3 regions of the Chryseobacterium sp. D764 genome follow, and region 3 is predicted to be linked to each of the others. Evidence: riboswitches for the same ligand, from Rfam matches in the RefSeq annotation. Region 3 holds a riboswitch; each other region holds the start of a gene.

Region 1 (6,075 bases), 1.6 Mb from region 3:
TCTCAGGGACAAAAACACAATTTTTCGGCTTTAAAATATGTCATCAGTAACATATCACTGATAGACGAAAACGGAAATGAATTTAAATACAATGAAAACAATCCTGATAAAGGCGCTTTCATAGTAGATCAGGCGGATGCGGTAGCCGGAATTATATACCTGAATCTGGATGGTATTCCGAAAAACAATTATAAGAAAATAAAATTCGGATTGGGAATCAGCCAGAAAGCCTACTTACTGGGACAAGATGGTCAAGCGGAATTCTGGACAAAAGCCAAGCAGAAAGGGCTGACGTGGTCATGGGCTGCCGGGTATATTTTTGTGAAACTGGAAGGGAAATATGGAAATGATGCCCCTTCAAAGGAATTTATGAATCATACAGGAAATATGGGAAATGTTACCGCTAATGAACAGGCTGACCTATACCGTGAAATCACATTGAATCTTCCGACAACAGCAAGAGTGACGGGACAAATTCGTCCTTCTGTCCATATTCTTGCGGATCTGAATCAGTTTTTGAGTGGAGATAAAGCGCTTACCCTTACTACAACTAATGATATGTTGATGGGCTCAAACCAGCATTTGGTAGACGTTACCAATAACCTTACCAAAATGTTTAAAGTAGACCACGTTCACAATGATTAATTTTCTTATTAAAAGGATGTTGGTTCTGCTTGTATTGATTATGAGCTGTATTTCCTGTTCTGATGAGGTGATTCAGCCACTGGAAAAAGATGAAGCATACAATCTGCAGTTTCCTTCTTATTTTACGGAAATGACTTTCGATAAATCAATCAATCCGGTAACCAAAAACGGAGTAGAGCTGGGCCGAAAATTATTCTATGAAGGAAGACTTTCCCGAAACAATACCATTTCATGCGGCTTCTGCCATATTCAGGAAAATGCTTTCACCCATCACGGACATACCGTAAGCCATGGTGTGGATGACAGAATAGGAATCAGAAATGCGCCACCCATTCAGAATATGGCTTTTTTGAAAAGATATATGTGGGACGGTGTTATTCATAACCTCAATGAACAACCGATAAGCCCTATTACAGATGTCAATGAGATGGACAGTTCTATACCGGAAGCCATTTCAAAAATAAAAGATGATCAGAAATATAAAAAACTTTTCAGGGAAGCGTACGGAGATGAAACCATTACCGGAGAAAGAATTCTAAAAGCACTGTCACAGTTTATGGCTTCTTTAATTTCTGCAGATTCAAAATATGACAGGTTCAGGCAGGGAAAAGAGCAGTTTACTTCTACAGAATCTCAGGGAATGGCTTTGTTCGGACAGAAATGTGCCTCTTGCCATAGCGGAGAATTATTTACCGATGAAAGCTTCCGTAATACAGGAATGTATTATAACACCGAGTTCAAAGATGCAGGGCGTTACAGAGTTACTCTTAATCAGGTAGACTGGATGAAATTCCGTGTTCCAAGTTTGAGAAACGTAGAATATACAGCACCTTATATGCATGACGGAAGGTTTTACACATTAGATGCTGTACTCAATTTCTATTCAGAACAGGTGGAAGATAATGCGAATCTTGATCCTCAGCTGAAACAGAATGGTCATACAGGAATAGCCATGAATAGTCAGGAAAAACAGTCGATTATTGCTTTCCTGAAAACATTGTCCGACAAAAGTTTTATATCCAATCCAAAATTTGCAGAATAAATTATAGAAAACATGAAGAAGATTATAGCAATACTATGTTTAATGGTATTTAGCCTGAGCCAGGCAAATCTGGTTAGAGACAGTATGTATATTGCTCAGAATGGCTTTAGCAGAATTGATTTTGATGATGACTGTGATGCATGCGGTTGTGCGGCCGGTAACGGATCATCCGGTTTTGAATCTTTGCTGAATCCACAGTTTATCGGAATCAAATATTTTGCACAGCATTACAAAGCAAAAGAAAATTTATTTGTAAAAGATCTTACACAGGATCAGTATTTTAATACCTTACAGCTTTGGGGAAAAATTCCATTGACTAAAAAACTAAGTGTATATGCAAGTCTGCCATTTCATTTTCATGAAAAAAGGACTATGCAGGGAGATATCAAAATCAACGGAATCGGAGATCTGAACCTGATGGGAATCTATCAGCTAATGAGCTCTAAAGATAATTTCCATCACGTGAGCGGAGGTTTGGGCGTGAAAATTCCTTTGGGAAAGTTTGATGAAAAAGGAGCATCCGGAGTCAATCCGAGTTTTCAGTTGGGAACAGGAAGCTGGGATTATCAGGCGGCTTTGAATTATAAATTTCAAAAGAATAAAGTAGCTGTATTGGTCAATACAGACTATACAATCAAAACGGAAAATAAGAAGAATTACCATTTCGGAAACCAGTGGAACTACGCTGCAACAGGATTTTATCAGGTTGCAGGAAATGAAAAATCTATCTTTTCTGTAAAAACCGGAGTGCAGGGAGAAGTGTATGCTCAGAACAAGCAGTTTGATGAAGCCCTGCCCAATACAGCCGGAAGTGCATTGTATGGGAAGATTGGGTTTGAAGCCTCTTATAAAAAACTGAGCCTGGGAAGTGAACTCATGCTTCCTATGTATACCCATTTGGCTGGTGGTGATATTGAAGCAAAATCCAGATTTAGTATTTTCCTGAATATCGGAATTTAAATAAAACCCCTTTTTAATCATGTTAAAGCTCCTTCGGGAGCTTTAATTGTTTATGAATCATGATTTTAATTGGGGGTTAGGAATAATTTTTTATCTTTGCCGAAATTTGGTGAGCCCTAAAAAGCTCTTAAAAGGGAATCCGGTGAAAATCCGGAACAGACCCGCTGCTGTAAGCTCCGCACCAAGATTTTTGAAGAATATATCCACTGTTTTTTAATGGGAAGGATTTCAAAAATGGAGTAAGTCAGAAGACCTGCCAGAAAATAATCGTTTGACGCTTTCGTGGAATAAAGCTTAGGACATCAATGATTCTGTGCAGTGACAGCTGTGCTTTGTCGTTGTATTCTTATATCCATTAGCGTCTTCATTATCCTAAATGAGCTAATGGCGGCAAAACTAATTACTTCTGCAATTCATAAAGCTGTTTTCACAATACTGGTGTTAACATCTCACCTTTTGTCTTCTCAAACCAAGAAAAAAGACAGTGTTCAGGAAGAATCAATCAAAGGGATCAACCTTTACAAGAAAAACTTCAAAGAAATTCTTCCGGCACAAACCCTGCAGGGCGAGCAGCTGGAAAGACTGAACAGTCATTCTGTAGCAGATGCTCTTCGGTATTTTTCCGGTGTTCAGATCAAAGACTATGGAGGGATTGGCGGATTGAAAACCATTAATGTCCGAAGCCTCGGAAGTCAGCATGTAGGCGTTTTCTATGATGGAATTCAACTGGGAAATGCACAGAACGGACTGGTAGATCTGGGAAGATATTCTTTGGATGATCTGGAAGAAATATCATTGTATAACGGGCAGAAAAGCGAGATTTTTCAGCCGGCAAAAGATTTCGGTTCTTCGGGATCTATCTATTTACAGCCTAAAACGCCTGTATTTAAAGGAATAAAGAAAACCAATCTTGTGATAAGAGCAAAAAGTGCCTCCATAGACCTTTTTAATCCGTCATTCCGATTGGAACAGAAAATTTCAGACAGAACTTCTGCCAGCTTCAGTGGAGAATTTCTGCAAAGTGATGGGATTTACAGATTTCGGTATGCCAAGAAATATCCTGATGGACAGCAGGCTTATGATACAATTGCAAAGAGGCAGGACTCAGATATCAAAGCGAAACGTTTTGAAACTTCGTTAAACGGAACTTTAAATAACGGAAGCTGGAATGTAAGAGGCTATGGTTATATTTCAGACCGTGGAATGCCGGCTCCTATTGTGAATGGCCGTTTTGGAGGAAGAGGAGCAAGACTTTCTGATGAAAATTATTTCGTGCAGGCCAATCTTCGGAAAAAACTGTTTCCCAGATTTGAAACTCAGCTGAAAGCAAAGTTTGCCTACGATTACACTCATTTTATGGATACTGTTCGCTCGCAGTCTATTATTCATACCGATAACACCTATATCCAACGAGAGCTCTATCTTTCCTCATCCAATATCTATTCTATCACATCCAATTGGGATGTCAGTCTGAGCGGGGATTTTCAGTACAATAATCTGGATGCCAATCTGGATAACTTTTCTTATCCTACACGTTACACTACATTGGTTGCATTGGCAACAACGTATCAGTGGAACAGATTCAAGATCCTGGGCAGCCTTTTAGGAACTTTTACTTTTGAAGAAGTAAGAAAAAATAAAAGACCCGGAGACAGCAGAGAATGGACCCCAGCTGTATTTATGAGCTACCAGCCTGAAATAATTCCTGAACTTACTTTAAGAGCTTTCTATAAAAGGATTTTCCGACTGCCAACCTTCAATGATCTGTATTACACTAATATCGGAAATACTTACCTGAAGCCGGAATTTACCAATCAGTATGATGTAGGATTTACGTATCAGAAGAATTATAAAAACCGATTCTTTACATCCTTTTATGCTAAAGTAGACGGTTATTACAACAAAGTACAGGATAAGATTGTTGCAGCCCCTAACGGAAGTATGTTCCGCTGGCTGATGATGAACCTTGGACGGGTTGAAATCATAGGTGCTGACGTGAATGTTCAGGCAGAAATGCAGTTAGGAAAAGTAAAACTGAGACCCTTGCTTTCCTACACTTACCAAAGTGCAAGAGATATGACAGATCCGGAGGATACATTCTACCGAAATCAGATTCCTTACACACCATGGCATAGTGGCTCCTTCACCCTGATGGCGGACTATAAAGACTGGAGTTTCAATTACAGTGCGATGTATGTAGGAGAAAGGTATGATGTGAACCAGGACAACATTCAATACAATTATGTACAGCCTTGGTATACCCATGATCTGTCTGTTCAGAAAAAATTCAACTGGGCGAATCATCAATTTAAAGTAAGCCTTGAGATGAATAATATTTTCAACCAATATTATGATGTAGTGATCAATTATCCGATGCCGGGCAGAAACTTTAAACTTATTCTAAACTTTACCTTATGAGAAAACTAAACTTTTACTTTTTATTTCTTGTCTTAGCTTTTCTTAGTTCATGCCGTACGGATGATATTATTGTCCGCCAGGAAGTGGTAGAGGGACTTCCATCAGAAAATACAGCAATCAAAGGTTTCTACATGCTGAATGAAGGAAATATGGGAAGCAACAAATGTACCTTGGACTTTTTTGATTATACCAAAGGAACCTATTACAGGAACATCTACGCGGAGATTAATCCGAATGTTGTGAAAGAACTGGGAGATGTTGGAAATGATATTAAGATCTACGGAAGCAAGCTGTATATTGTTGTCAATGTTTCCAACAAGATTGAAGTGTTGGATGCCAAAACAGCCAAACGTATTACTTCTATTCCATTACAGAACTGCCGTTATTTAACCTTTAAAGGAGGGAAAGCTTATGCCAGCAGCTATGCAGGTCCGGTAGCGGTTAATCCAAAAGCACCCAAAGGAAAAATTGTGGAAATTGATACAGTTTCTCTTTCCATCCAGCGTGAAGTGGTAGTAGGGTATCAACCGGAAGAAATGGAAATTGTAGGGAATAAATTATTTGTGGCCAATTCCGGAGGATACAAAGCTCCTGATTACGACAATACCGTTTCTGTAATAGACCTGAACACTTTTACTGAAATCCAAAAATTAAATGTTGCGATTAATCTTCACCACATTAAAAAAGATAATTACGGTGATCTGTACGTGAGTTCAAGAGGAGATTATTATAACGTTCCTTCCAGCCTATACCTTATAGATGCAGCAACAGGAATTGTTAAAAAAGATTTCCACCTCGCAGTGAGTGAAATGACAATCGTTAATGATAAACTCTATTTCTACGGAAATGAATTCAATTACAACACACACAGCTATAAGAAGAGCTTTGGGATCATTGATGTAAAAACAGAACAAATTATTGCCAACAGCATTTTTGACAAAGAATACGAAACTGCGATTAAAACACCTTACGGAATTGCTGTAAACCCAATCACAGAAGATATCTATATG
Region 2 (6,075 bases), 1.6 Mb from region 3:
AGAATAAAAAAGACAAGCAAAACATTCCTCCTAACCCATTGATCATCATTGCATTTTTGGCTGCTATTGCAGGAATTCTTGTTCAGGTGATGAAGAATGTCAGAAAGAAATATCTGTATCATATTATTCTTTCTATTATAGGACTCGCCTCTTTACTTATTTTTTATCTGACATTTCAATCTAATATGGAAGGATTTGGAAATAATAAAATAGCGATGGGATTTGGAAGTGATATTTCGATCAGCTATGGTTTCGGGACTGCGTTTTATCTATGTTCCGTTTTATATCTTTTCGTTCTTTTATTCTATGGGATCTTTTCTTACTTTCTGAAAAATAATCCCCAAGCCATTTATGGTTCTACACAACAAAATACAGAATCTTAAAAACTATATTGCAGATAAAAAAAGAGTGTTTTTTCAAACACTCTTTTTTCATTTTATTTCTTAATGAATTTTAGTCGGGTTACTCTTTCTCTGTCTTTCAGCTGGATGAAATAAACACCTTTTGAAAGGTGATGAAGGCTCACTTTATGATCTGAAACTTTACCTTCTCCTGTTTTTTGTCCCACAGCATTATAAATTTCAAAATTTGCTGCTTCTGAAGTGCCGGAAATATTTAAAATATCAGATGCCGGATTAGGATAAATTTCAGGCTGTACAGATTTTACTGATTCTCCAACGCTTAGTGTGAGATTTATAATATCTACCCCATAATCTTCAACCTCGCCATAGGTGAATGTCCCACAAGCATCTGTAGGTGTAGTTTGACTTGAAACCACTCGCATTACAGTACCACACGTTGTCAGTGTTGCAAAACTTGGAATATTAAATACAGACACAGCCGGAGCTGCCTGAGTAACATTATTGGCAACCATTACTCTTTCACTGGATTCAAAAATGCCGTTAGCATTGAGATCTATCCATGCAGTTACCGTTGTTGTACCTGGAGTTCCGGTCCAGCTATTACTTACCGAAAGTTTATTGCCCACACTTCCTACAAAAAACTTTATTCTACGGCTTACATCGCTTCTGTAATCTGTATAGTTGGATGAGCCGGAGTTGCTGACCATGGGAGCCGTAACCCCTGTGGAGTTTACTGTCACATTGGAAATATGCATCATGCTGGTATCTGTAGAAGCGCTTGCACAGTAATTGATGACTGTTGTAAAAAATATAGGAGTGGACCATGTTCCCGTTATCGTGTTACATATTTTTGCAACTTGTACTTCATAAATTGTACAGGGCTCTAACATACCAATAGTAAACACATTTTGCCCAGACAATCCCGTTGCTATCATCCAGGTGGTACTGCCAGCTTTCCGGTATCTTACATAATTGTTCGGAGTATTTGGGTCGGCAGTCCAGGTAACCGTTGCGGAAGTAAGGCTAACATTTGATACCACAACATCTGTTGGAGCATTTGTATCACAATAAAATAAAGATTTTGATCCTGCTTCTATCTTGTTTTCTGCCTGAAAGCTTGAAATACCCAAAATAAAAGAGAATACATAAAGTAGTCTTTTTGTCATGTTTATTAGTTTTTAAATTCTCCTGAAAAATAGAGCATTTTTTGAAATAATTCTTATAAATATTTCATTTATTGTTATATTTTATCAATACATTTTAAATTACAAGCCAAAAATCACACCTATTATACAAAATAATCCCATAAGATATCTGCATTTTTAATCCATCTGAAACAAATACAAGATTTTAAAGAACTGCAATGGTATAAATTATCTCCTGAAAAGCATTTAATTTATATATTTGGGGGATCAAAAAATTTTCATGATGACTTTCATAAACAAAGCATTCTATTTATCCGCTTTCAGTATTTTATCTATAGCCTTTGTAAAAGGGCAGAATAAAGTTCCTTTCGGAGTTGTAAAAGCTGAAGAAGGATATGCCAATGTACGGGTTCATAAAGACAATTACAGAAAAATTGTAGATAAGATCCGTATGCGTAAAGGAGATGTATTTGTTTATGTAAAACCTGCTCCCGGAGAAACAGAGTGGATCTGGATCAAATATCCTGAAAAACAGGATGAAGACAAACCATTTGTACGTTATGAAACACTGGACAAAGAAGGAATGGTCAATAAAGAACGTATTGCTTATATAGACCAGCTTCCGGCCTATACTCCCTCCAGGTCCAAAAACGGAAAATCACTTATTTTCACAGATAATTCTGATCCAAAAGTTCCTACTGCCCAAAGAAGCAAAGTTGTGATTGATATCTACCCTTCCAATGCCGGCTACCGTAAAAAGGAAAAAGATGCGGAAGGAAAACTTCTTACCATTGATAAAGTAAAACCTTGGGGAATCGGAAATGATCTTCCTGAAGGAATGACTGAGATCAAATCAATCAGAGTACAACAACCCGGAAGAGGTTCTGTCTTTGTAAGAGAAGCCATCAAAAACATGTTCCAGCCTACTATGGATTTTGAGAATATTGGCGTAACATCCCTGGACACCGATAATATTTTCTTATACATGATAAACGGTTCAGGAGAAAACAGATACACCACGCTGTGGACCATCAAGAAAGGAAGAGTAATCAGCCAGATTATTTACCATAATCCGGAATAAATTCATTATTTTTGCACTCGAAAAGTTTTACGCTTATTCATCACAGGAATTGGTTCTGCATCACTGCAGATTAAAAGGGAACCGTGTGAAAATCACGGACTGTCGCGCAACTGTAAGTAACTGAAATCTTTATCAAAGATCCACTGTGCGAGGCATGGGAAGGAGATAAAAGATGTTACAAGTCAGGAGACCTGCCTATTTCTTTAAACAAATAACTTTCGCGATTTGAAGTTGTATTGATCTGATGGATTGTTTCAGGGGGTTCTTTAAGTTCCTGTCATTATTCTGTTGTTTTAATATCGTTTTCATTTCGCTTTAATTAATAATGATATATGACTACAGAAGAAAGAATTGAAGCATCCGAAACCAGAATCTTTAAAGCGGTTTTCCCTAACACAACCAATCATTACGATACCCTTTTTGGTGGTACGGCCATGCAGCTGATGGACGAAGTAGCTTTTATTACAGCCACACGATTTGCCAGAAAAAGAGTGGTAACAGTGAGCAGTGACAAGATCGATTTCAAGAAACCTATTCCAGCCGGAACTATTGTTGAACTGATTGGCAAAGTTTCATACGTAGGAAAAACAAGTATGAAAGTAAATGTTGAGATCTATACCGAGCAGATGTATTCCTATGAAAGAGAAAAAGCCATTGTAGGTGATTTTACTTTTGTAGCGATTGACGAATTCAAGAAACCAATCCAGATACTATAAATGATAAATTTTCGGGCGGCCAAAGGCCGCCCGAAAATTATTCTATTTTCAATAAATTTATTTCACAACTTTTTCAGTTTCCAGGCTTCTGCTCAGCAGCAGTTCAAAGGCTTCTCCCATTTCATCCGATGCTCTGCTGATAGCATTTTCAAGCATATTCCGGATTTGTTTTTCTGTTACTCCGGCTTCCGTCCAGCTTTTTCCTGAAGTATGAGAATTTAAGATAAATGGCATAATTCTGTCGATTCCACAGGCAAAAATAGCATCCGGTGTTTTCTCATCTTCAAACTCAAGCCATAGATTGAAGAACTCTGTACGCAAAGGCTCATCCAGGATACCGAAAATCTTTTGTGCAGATGCTTTCTCTCTGTCAAACTTCCCTACCATTGCTTTTTCATCAAAAATAAAGGTATCCCCAGCTTCTATCTCTACCAAATCGTGAATGGAAAGCATTCTTATCACTCTCAACAGATCAATATCTGCACGGTTTTTAGCATATGGATAAAGAATCTGAGCCAGAATGATGATCTGCCATGAATGTTCCGCAGTATTCTCTCTTCGGGAATCGTCAGCATTATAATTTCTTCGCTGTACATTTTTCAAGGCATCCACTGCCAGGATAAAATCAATCTCTTTCTGAATTTTCATCTTACTTTTCTCTATTATATTGTTCTGAAGGGTACACCTTTGTTTTGGTTACCCACTTATTATTGATCTTTTCTTTAGTGATCACTTTTACGCGGCCTTCTACCGTCATATCTTCTTCTTTTTCAAAGACTTTATCAAGTCCTTTATTGGGAACAACAGCATATTCAGTGGTAAAAATATCACAACAGCCAGATTTTCCATAGGAGATCAGGCGCTTACGTTTCACATCCACATCAAAAATATCAAGAGCACTGGACGCAAGATCCGTAAGTTCTTTACTCTTCACAAATGCCATTCTTGTACTGTTGAATACATAAACGTCATAGGAAGCAGCGCTATAGTTTCCCATATTCCCGTTCCTTACCGCTATATCTTCAGTTCCGTCAAAATTAAAATCATTAATGATTACAGAGTTCTGTTTATTTGTCAGCTGGATCATTTTTCCCAGCCTGGGCTTTTCAGTCTGATCTGTTTCCAACACCAGATTATCCGATGCAAAAGTCTGTACCTTTGTATTTTTATGATCAAACAATTCTACAGTTCCTTTGCCGCTGCACCGGTCATCATAGCAATTTTCTACCTGGATGATTGCATCATAATTCTTTGATGCATTTTTAACCTCAAACTGATATTGTCCGAAACATGCAGGCCCCAGTAAAACAAAAGCCGGTAAATGTTTATACTTATTGAATAAATTCATGGTAATAGTAAGTGATTTAGGTGTTTTTTTCCTAACAAAAATACGAATCATAATACCGATCTCAAAATTCCGGCCTTATTATCTGTAAGGATCTGAAACATTTTAACAGCCTTTAAATAAAAGAGTGTTCAGTAATAAGAAGCTATTTCCCGCTATACGCTCATACTCCTCGCTCCGTACCTGAACCCAAGCCGCTGTGAGGTAACCGCTGCTATCGGGGCTATATCTTGGGTAATGAGCAATAATTAATGAATGATAACTTTTTTTCTCTTTATTTCTTTCATTTTCATTTAAAATTTAAACATTTTTTGATCAAATTCATTCTTATCAAAATTCATAGTAAAATTTATAAATCTGATTATCAAATATTTATACTATTTATTTTAAAAATTTCACTACTTTGTATTGCATAATACCATTTTATTTACATATCTTTGTAATGTAAAATCGAAATAGGTACAACTAGCTAGGTTCCGAACTTCGAAAATTATATAACTAATTAACAAAACTTATCAAAGATGAATACCGAAAATACCAAAGCGCAAATGCGAAAAGGAATTCTGGAATTCTGTATTCTAAGTCTCATCAATAATCGCGAAATGTATGTTTCTGATCTTATTGACGAACTGAAAAAAGGAAAACTGGATGTAGTGGAAGGAACCCTCTACCCTCTTCTTACAAGACTTAAAAACGGAGAGTTTCTCTCTTACAGATGGGAAGAATCTACAGGAGGACCACCCAGAAAATATTATCAGATCACAGAAAAAGGAAAACTTTTCCTGGATGAACTTCAAAACACATGGAATGAGCTGACAGCCTCAGTAAAAAACATCACCCAACAAAATTAAAAAACAAAGCTATGAACAAGACACTCTCAATAGGACTCGCAGGTTTTTCTTTTACAATAGAAGAACACGCATATATAAAGCTCAGCGATTACCTGAATGCTTTGAGAAGCTCACTGGATGCTTCTGAAGCTGATGAGGTAATGCATGACATAGAAATAAGAATGGTGGAGATATTCAAAGATTCTCTGGGAAAACGTGAAGTAATAAATGATACCGATGTAGAAAAGGTAATCGCACAGATCGGAAGCCCGGAAAAAATTGAAGAACAGGAAGAGGCTTATTTTTCTGAAAAAACATCTACCAGAAATACCAATTCAGGAACTTATTATTCCGATAAAAAACAACTGTTCCGTGACCCGGAAAAACAAAAAGTAGCAGGGGTTTGCGCAGGTTTAGCTCAATATGTAGGAATGGATATTACCGCAATGAGAGCAATCTGGCTGGGAATCTTTGTATTAGGAATTTTTACAGCAGCCATTTCATCTTCACTGATCGGTCTTTTATATGTAATCCTTTGGATCGTACTTCCAAAAGCTGAAACAGCAGCAGATTTCCTGAAAATGCAGGGAAAGCCT
Region 3 (6,075 bases):
ATGGAGCGTTTTTCCGGATCATGATAATCTGCAGTAAACTGAACATCTTCCACACATTCAATTTTGTCACGAAGTGCATCAATTCTTGGATCTGAAGCGATGTTATCTTCATAATCGGCAGCCGTAAGTCTTCCATAGATCAATGGTACAGCCACCATATATTGGATGCAGTGGTCACGGTCAGCAGGGTTATTTAACGGACCTTTTTTGTCAATAATTCTAATAGCAGCTTCATGGGTACGGATGGTAATTTTTTTGATATCATTTGTTGTTTTTCCAAGGCCTCTTAAAGTTGCGTGTAATGTCATTGCGGCTTCTACTGCAGTCTGCGAGTGAAATTCGGCAGGGAAAGAAATTTTAAAGAGTACATTTTCCATTACATAAGAACTGTATTCTCTCTGGAATTTGAATTCATTCCCTTTGAAGGAAACATCATAGAATCCCCATGTTTTTGCTGTCAATACAGATGGATAGCCCATTTCTCCTGTTTTTGCAATCAGGGCAAGACGTACTGCCCTTGAGGTAGCATCTCCTGCCGCCCATGATTTACGGGAACCTGTATTGGGAGCGTGACGGTAAGTTCTTAAAGACTGTCCGTCCACAAAAGCCAGTGACACGGCATTGACAATTTCATCACGGTTTAATCCGACCAGCTTTCCTACAACTGCTGTGGAAGCTAATTTTACCAATAAAACGTGATCCAGTCCTACTTTATTGAATGAATTTTCCAATGCCATTACGCCCTGAATTTCGTGAGCCATGATCATTGCTTCCAGTACCTGTTTCATTTTTAAAGGTGATTTTCCTTCTGCAATATTTGTTCTGGATAACCAGTCTGCGGTCGCCAGAATCCCTCCAAGGTTATCAGAAGGATGTCCCCATTCTGCTGCCAGCCATGTATCATTGAAGTCCAGCCAACGGATGATCGCTCCGATATTGAACGCTGCCTGAATGGGATCCAGCTGGAATTGGGTACCCGGTACTTTTGCGCCGTTAGGAACTACTGTCCCTTTTACCACAGGTCCTAAAAGTTTTGTACATGCCGGGTAAGTCAATGCTTCCAGCCCACAGCCGATTGTATCCAGAAGACAGTAGTGAGCGGTCTTCCATGCTAAGTCATTTTTAATTTCGTAATTTAAAACATAGTCTGCAATGTCTGTTAATACCTGATCGGGTTGTGGTCTTTCGTTTGAGATGTGTGAACTCATTTTTTATTATTGAAAAATTTTAATTAATTAAAAGTTAAGAGTGGAAAATTGAAAATGAATTATTGTTTTTTCATTTCCGACATTCTATTTTCCATTATTTCCGGTCGTTGATGGACACAAATTCTTTGTTTTCAGGCCCTGTATAATTGGCACTTGGACGGATAATCTTTCCATCCTGTCTCTGTTCTATAATATGAGCACTCCATCCGGTCACTCTTGAAATGACAAATAACGGAGTAAACATCAGAGTAGGCACTCCCATCAGATGGTAAGAAACAGCGGAGAACCAATCCAGATTCGGGAACATTTTCTTTTCTTCCCACATGATCGTTTCCAATCTTTCAGCAATATTATACAGCAGCATATCTCCTGCTTCTTCAGAAAGTTCTTTCGCCACTTTTTTAATCACGACGTTTCTCGGATCTGAAATGGTATACACCGGGTGTCCAAAGCCAATAATCACTTCTTTGTTCACAATACGCTTGCGAATATCGCTTTCTGCTTCATCAGGAGAATTGTAGCGGCTTTGGATTTCAAAAGCAACTTCATTTGCCCCACCATGTTTAGGTCCTCTCAAAGCACCAATTGCTCCGGTAATTGCAGAGTAAATATCAGATCCTGTTCCGGCAATCACACGGCTGGTAAATGTTGAGGCATTAAATTCATGTTCTGCATAGAGGTTTAACGAGATTTCCATTGCTTTTACCCAGGAATCTGCAGGTTTTTTCCCATGCAGCAGGTGAAGGAAATGCCCTCCTATTGTATCATCATCGGTTTCTACGTCAATTTCTTTTCCATTATGGGTATAATGATACCAATATAACAGACCTGAGCTGAAAGATGCCAGTAATTTGTCTGCAATATCTCTTGCTCCCGCCATATTATGATCATCTTTTTCCGGCTGAATACTTCCGATAGCAGAAACCATGGAACGCATGACATCCATGGGATGAGCCGCTGCAGGAATACTCTTAAGAATATTTCTCACAGAATGAGGTAGCCCTCTCAAAGATTTTAGTTTGGCTTTATAGTTTTTCAATTGTGCTCCGGTTGGCAGCTGGCCGTAGATCAAAAGATAAGCTACTTCTTCAAACTGTGCTTTCTCTGCCAGATCCAGAATATCATATCCTCTGTAATGGAGATCGTTTCCACTTTTTCCGACACTGCAAAGAGCCGTATTACCTGCTGCTACCCCTGAAAGCGCAACGCTTTTTTTAGGTTTAAATGTGGGTTCACTGTTAGTTGACATTATCAATTATTTTGTTTAAAAAGGTTGTCTAATTTTTGTTCGTAGTCATAGTATCCGATGCTTTGATAGAGTTCTTCCCTGGTTTGCATAGTATCCAATACATTGATCTGTGTTCCGTCTTTACGAAGGTGTTCATATACATTTTGAGCGGCTTTATTGGCAGCACGGAAAGCAGAAAGCGGATAAAGGATCAGTCCCACGCCTGCATTTTTTAATTCTTCCACCGTGTACATTCTGATCATCCCGAATTCGGTAATATTAGCCAGCACTGGAACTCCTGCGGCTTCAACAAACTTGTGATAAAAGCTTAAGTCAGGAACGGCTTCTGCAAAAATAAAATCTGCTCCAGCTTCTTTATAAGCTGCTGCTCTTTCCAATGTTTTTTCCAATCCTTCATTAGCAAATGCATCGGTACGGGCACCAATTACAAAATTTTCATCGGTACGGGCATCTACCGCTGCTTTCACTCTGTCTACCATTTCTTCTTTGGTTACCACTTCTTTTCCCGGGCGGTGTCCACAGCGTTTTGCCCCTACCTGGTCTTCAATATGGAGGGCCGCAGCTCCAGCTTTAATCAGTGACTTTACAGTTCTTGCCACATTGAATGCTGAAGGTCCGAATCCGGTATCAACATCTACCATGAGCGGTACATCACAAACATTCGTGATACGCTGAACATCAATCAATACATCTTCCAGCGTGGTAATTCCTAGATCCGGAATCCCTAGAGAACCCGCGGCAACACCTCCTCCTGAAAGATAAATTGCATTAAAACCTGCCTGCTGTGCTAACAATGCATGATTGGCATTGATGGTGCCAACAATCTGAAGGGGACTTTCTTTTCGCATGGCCTCCCGAAATTTCATACCGGGAGACTTCAAACTTTCACTTGTAGTCATTATAATATTTATTGTTTAGTTGAAATTTGTTTTACAGAAAACCATGAACAGGCATCACAATAGCTACCGGCATTGCATGATATGTTAAAAAGGAAATCAAAAAATAACTGATTTGTTTTAATCGATTTTTGTAATCCGGAATTCAGAGCCATTATCTCCGTGCCAATCTGTTTATTTCCAAGTCTGCTGCTGTATGAATAATCGAAATCGAATGGATACATTTTTTTAACTTTTTATATTGATTAAATCCTCATAAAAAGTTCCTGATAAACTTCACAATGCCTGTGAGAAAGAAAAATATGGAAAAGGAAAAATACGATGAATACACGATAATGAAAGAGCATACCACTCCACTACTTATCTGCATCATAAAAATAACACGAGCTGACAAAATATATTGATCCCACTGTTATCCATATCGTATCATACCTGACTATAAGCTTCAGACCGCGAAAGCATCGTCAATTCGAAATAGGCAGGTCTCCTGACTTGTAACAGTTTTTATCGCCCTTCCCATATAACGAGGTATACAGTGGACCTTTTTTGATAAAAACCTTGATGTTACTTACAGTTGCGCGACAGTTCGTGATTTGCACACGATTCCCTTTTAAGACACAGCTAAGTGTAACCAGTTTCGGTTGATAAAGAAGATGTTAAGAACTCCTTGGTGGTAAATATAGGTATTTTATAAAAACATGAAAGATATTTTATGCAAACAATAATTATTTAATCATAATCCATTGATTATGTTATTATTAAAAATACATTCTTCACCCAACAGACATTATAATTTAGATTATCCTGCCCATTTTTTGTTACAAAATCCACAAGATATGTCGTGAAAAAATCAGACAAGTTCAAAGAAACTGTCTACTTGTTATTGTTTTTCATTCTGGAATTGAAGCGTTTTTTAAAACTTTTTTTTTAGCGATAATGGATGCTCATTTTCTGGCTTCAAATGATCTTTTTTATATCATTTTCAGTCAAAAATTTAATCTTTATTCTTCAATCCATTTTCTGAAAGCAGAGGTATTACTCTGGCTTGTGATAAGGTGGATTTTATGTCCTTTTATCTGGATAGACTGTGTATTTCTGTTGTAACGCTCTATCCTTTCAATATGTATTTTCTGAACGATTTCACTTCGGTTAATTCTGAAAAAATCCGAAGGACTAAGCTGATTTTCAATTTCTTTTAGTGTAGATTCATTAAGCAGATGTTTTTTTCCTGCAGTATCAAAAGCAAAGACAATTCCCTCTTCTGCTTCAAAGAAAGTGATCTCTTCAGTATTTACAAAATAAGTTCCCTGATGTGAGGAGACCGTAAATCTTTTTTTATATTTTTTCTCTGGATGACTGTTATTGAGCATTTGCTGAAGTTTTATCAGGACATCATTCTGTTCTGATGCAGAAGTTCTTAATAAAAGAAATTTACCCCATGCTTTTTGGAAACGTTCCTGTGAAAATGGTTTTAAAAGATATTCTATACCATTACTTTCAAAGGCATTCATCCAATACTGATCGTAAGCGGTTGTGAAAATTATCGGGCTTGAAATGTTCACCTGACTGTAGATTTCAAAGGCATTTCCATCCAATAATTCTATATCAGAAAAGATCAGGTCTACTGTTGAATTTTTAAAAAAAGTAACGGCTTCTTCTACGGTATCAATCTCTGCAACGATCTCAACCGGTTCTTCCAATTCGCTGATAAAACGTTTTAATTTGTTTCTGGCAGGAATTTCGTCTTCGATAATTATAACTTTTATCATATTTTTATACTGGAATTATAGGAAGTGTTACTGAAAATCCGGTTTCTGTTTTTAATATTTCTACCTGTCGGTCGGTTAATAACGTATATTGTTCTTTAAGATTGTTCAACGCTCTTCCAGACGTTTTTTTACTGTTACGCTTCGGTATAACATTATTTGAAACGGTTATTGTCTGATCCAGATTTATGGTGACTACAACTGGATTTGTAAGCGTTCCAAGATTATGCTGAACTGCATTTTCCAAAAGCAGCTGTAATGATAACGGGATAATATTTCCTGGGGATCTTATATGATTTATTTCTAATGAATAGGCATTTCCGTATTTGTACTGGATCAGATTAAAATATTTCTCTGCAAAAGCAAGCTCTTCTTCCACTGCTACTAATTTTTTATCGGAAACATCTAAAACATAGCGGTATATCTCTGCAAATTCGTTAAGAAAGTCGGAAGCTTTTCGTTTATCTTCTTCTATGAGCTGGTCCAGAATATTGAGATTATTGAACAAGAAATGAGGATTAAGCTGCGCTTTCAGCTGATTAATTTTACTTTCAGACAATGCATGATCATAAAGAGCAAGCTGTTTCTGATAGTCTGTATTCTTTTTGTAGTAACGGTATGCCAGAAAAAAACTTCCATAAATAAAGCCCCCGATCAAATCTGAAAAAGTGGAAAGAATAACAACTTCCTGATTAAAATTCTTCTCAATCTTTCCAAAAGCAAAGGCAATCAAAAAGCCTATTATCTTCATCACCACAAGATAGGTCAACAGTGATGAACTGAATATTTTAAGGATTTCTGTGATGCTGAATGTTGATGACTTCTGCCAGTTTTTAATGAAAAAATCGATCACAAAAAACAAGATACAGGCACTAATAAGAGTGACAACTGCAGCTTCCGGAGTAAAAATATACCAGTCTAATGTTCTTCTTATCCCAATACGGGTATGAATAGAT

The links. A riboswitch is a leader RNA that binds a small molecule or an ion and turns the genes downstream of it on or off. The one in region 3 is predicted to bind cobalamin.
Region 1: linked by a shared signal. The riboswitch ahead of KYG33_RS16695 (TonB-dependent receptor plug domain-containing protein) and the one ahead of prpB (methylisocitrate lyase) in region 3 are both predicted to bind cobalamin.
Region 2: linked by a shared signal. The riboswitch ahead of KYG33_RS08700 (acyl-CoA thioesterase) and the one ahead of prpB (methylisocitrate lyase) in region 3 are both predicted to bind cobalamin.

What each region holds. Positions count from the first base shown of each region.
Region 1 covers NZ_CP079219.1:3,684,281-3,690,355, forward strand. Annotated here, with positions in the region: gene KYG33_RS16680 (MbnP family protein) at 1-645, shown strand, start outside; gene KYG33_RS16685 (cytochrome-c peroxidase) at 662-1,687, shown strand; gene KYG33_RS16690 (transporter) at 1,700-2,647, shown strand; cobalamin riboswitch at 2,738-2,923, shown strand; gene KYG33_RS16695 (TonB-dependent receptor plug domain-containing protein) at 3,032-5,065, shown strand; gene KYG33_RS16700 (YncE family protein) at 5,062-6,075, shown strand, end outside.
Region 2 covers NZ_CP079219.1:1,935,855-1,941,929, forward strand. Annotated here, with positions in the region: gene KYG33_RS08685 (hypothetical protein) at 1-383, shown strand, start outside; gene KYG33_RS08690 (GEVED domain-containing protein) at 437-1,528, opposite strand; gene KYG33_RS08695 (hypothetical protein) at 1,788-2,588, shown strand; cobalamin riboswitch at 2,622-2,802, shown strand; gene KYG33_RS08700 (acyl-CoA thioesterase) at 2,921-3,304, shown strand; gene KYG33_RS08705 (HD domain-containing protein) at 3,362-3,952, opposite strand; gene KYG33_RS08710 (XAC2610-related protein) at 3,954-4,652, opposite strand; gene KYG33_RS08715 (PadR family transcriptional regulator) at 5,171-5,500, shown strand; gene KYG33_RS08720 (PspC domain-containing protein) at 5,512-6,075, shown strand, end outside.
Region 3 covers NZ_CP079219.1:362,364-368,438, reverse strand. Annotated here, with positions in the region: gene KYG33_RS01550 (bifunctional 2-methylcitrate dehydratase/aconitate hydratase) at 1-1,208, opposite strand, end outside; gene prpC (2-methylcitrate synthase) at 1,303-2,457, opposite strand; gene prpB (methylisocitrate lyase) at 2,460-3,356, opposite strand; cobalamin riboswitch at 3,813-4,004, opposite strand; gene KYG33_RS01535 (LytR/AlgR family response regulator transcription factor) at 4,355-5,122, opposite strand; gene KYG33_RS01530 (sensor histidine kinase) at 5,127-6,075, opposite strand, start outside.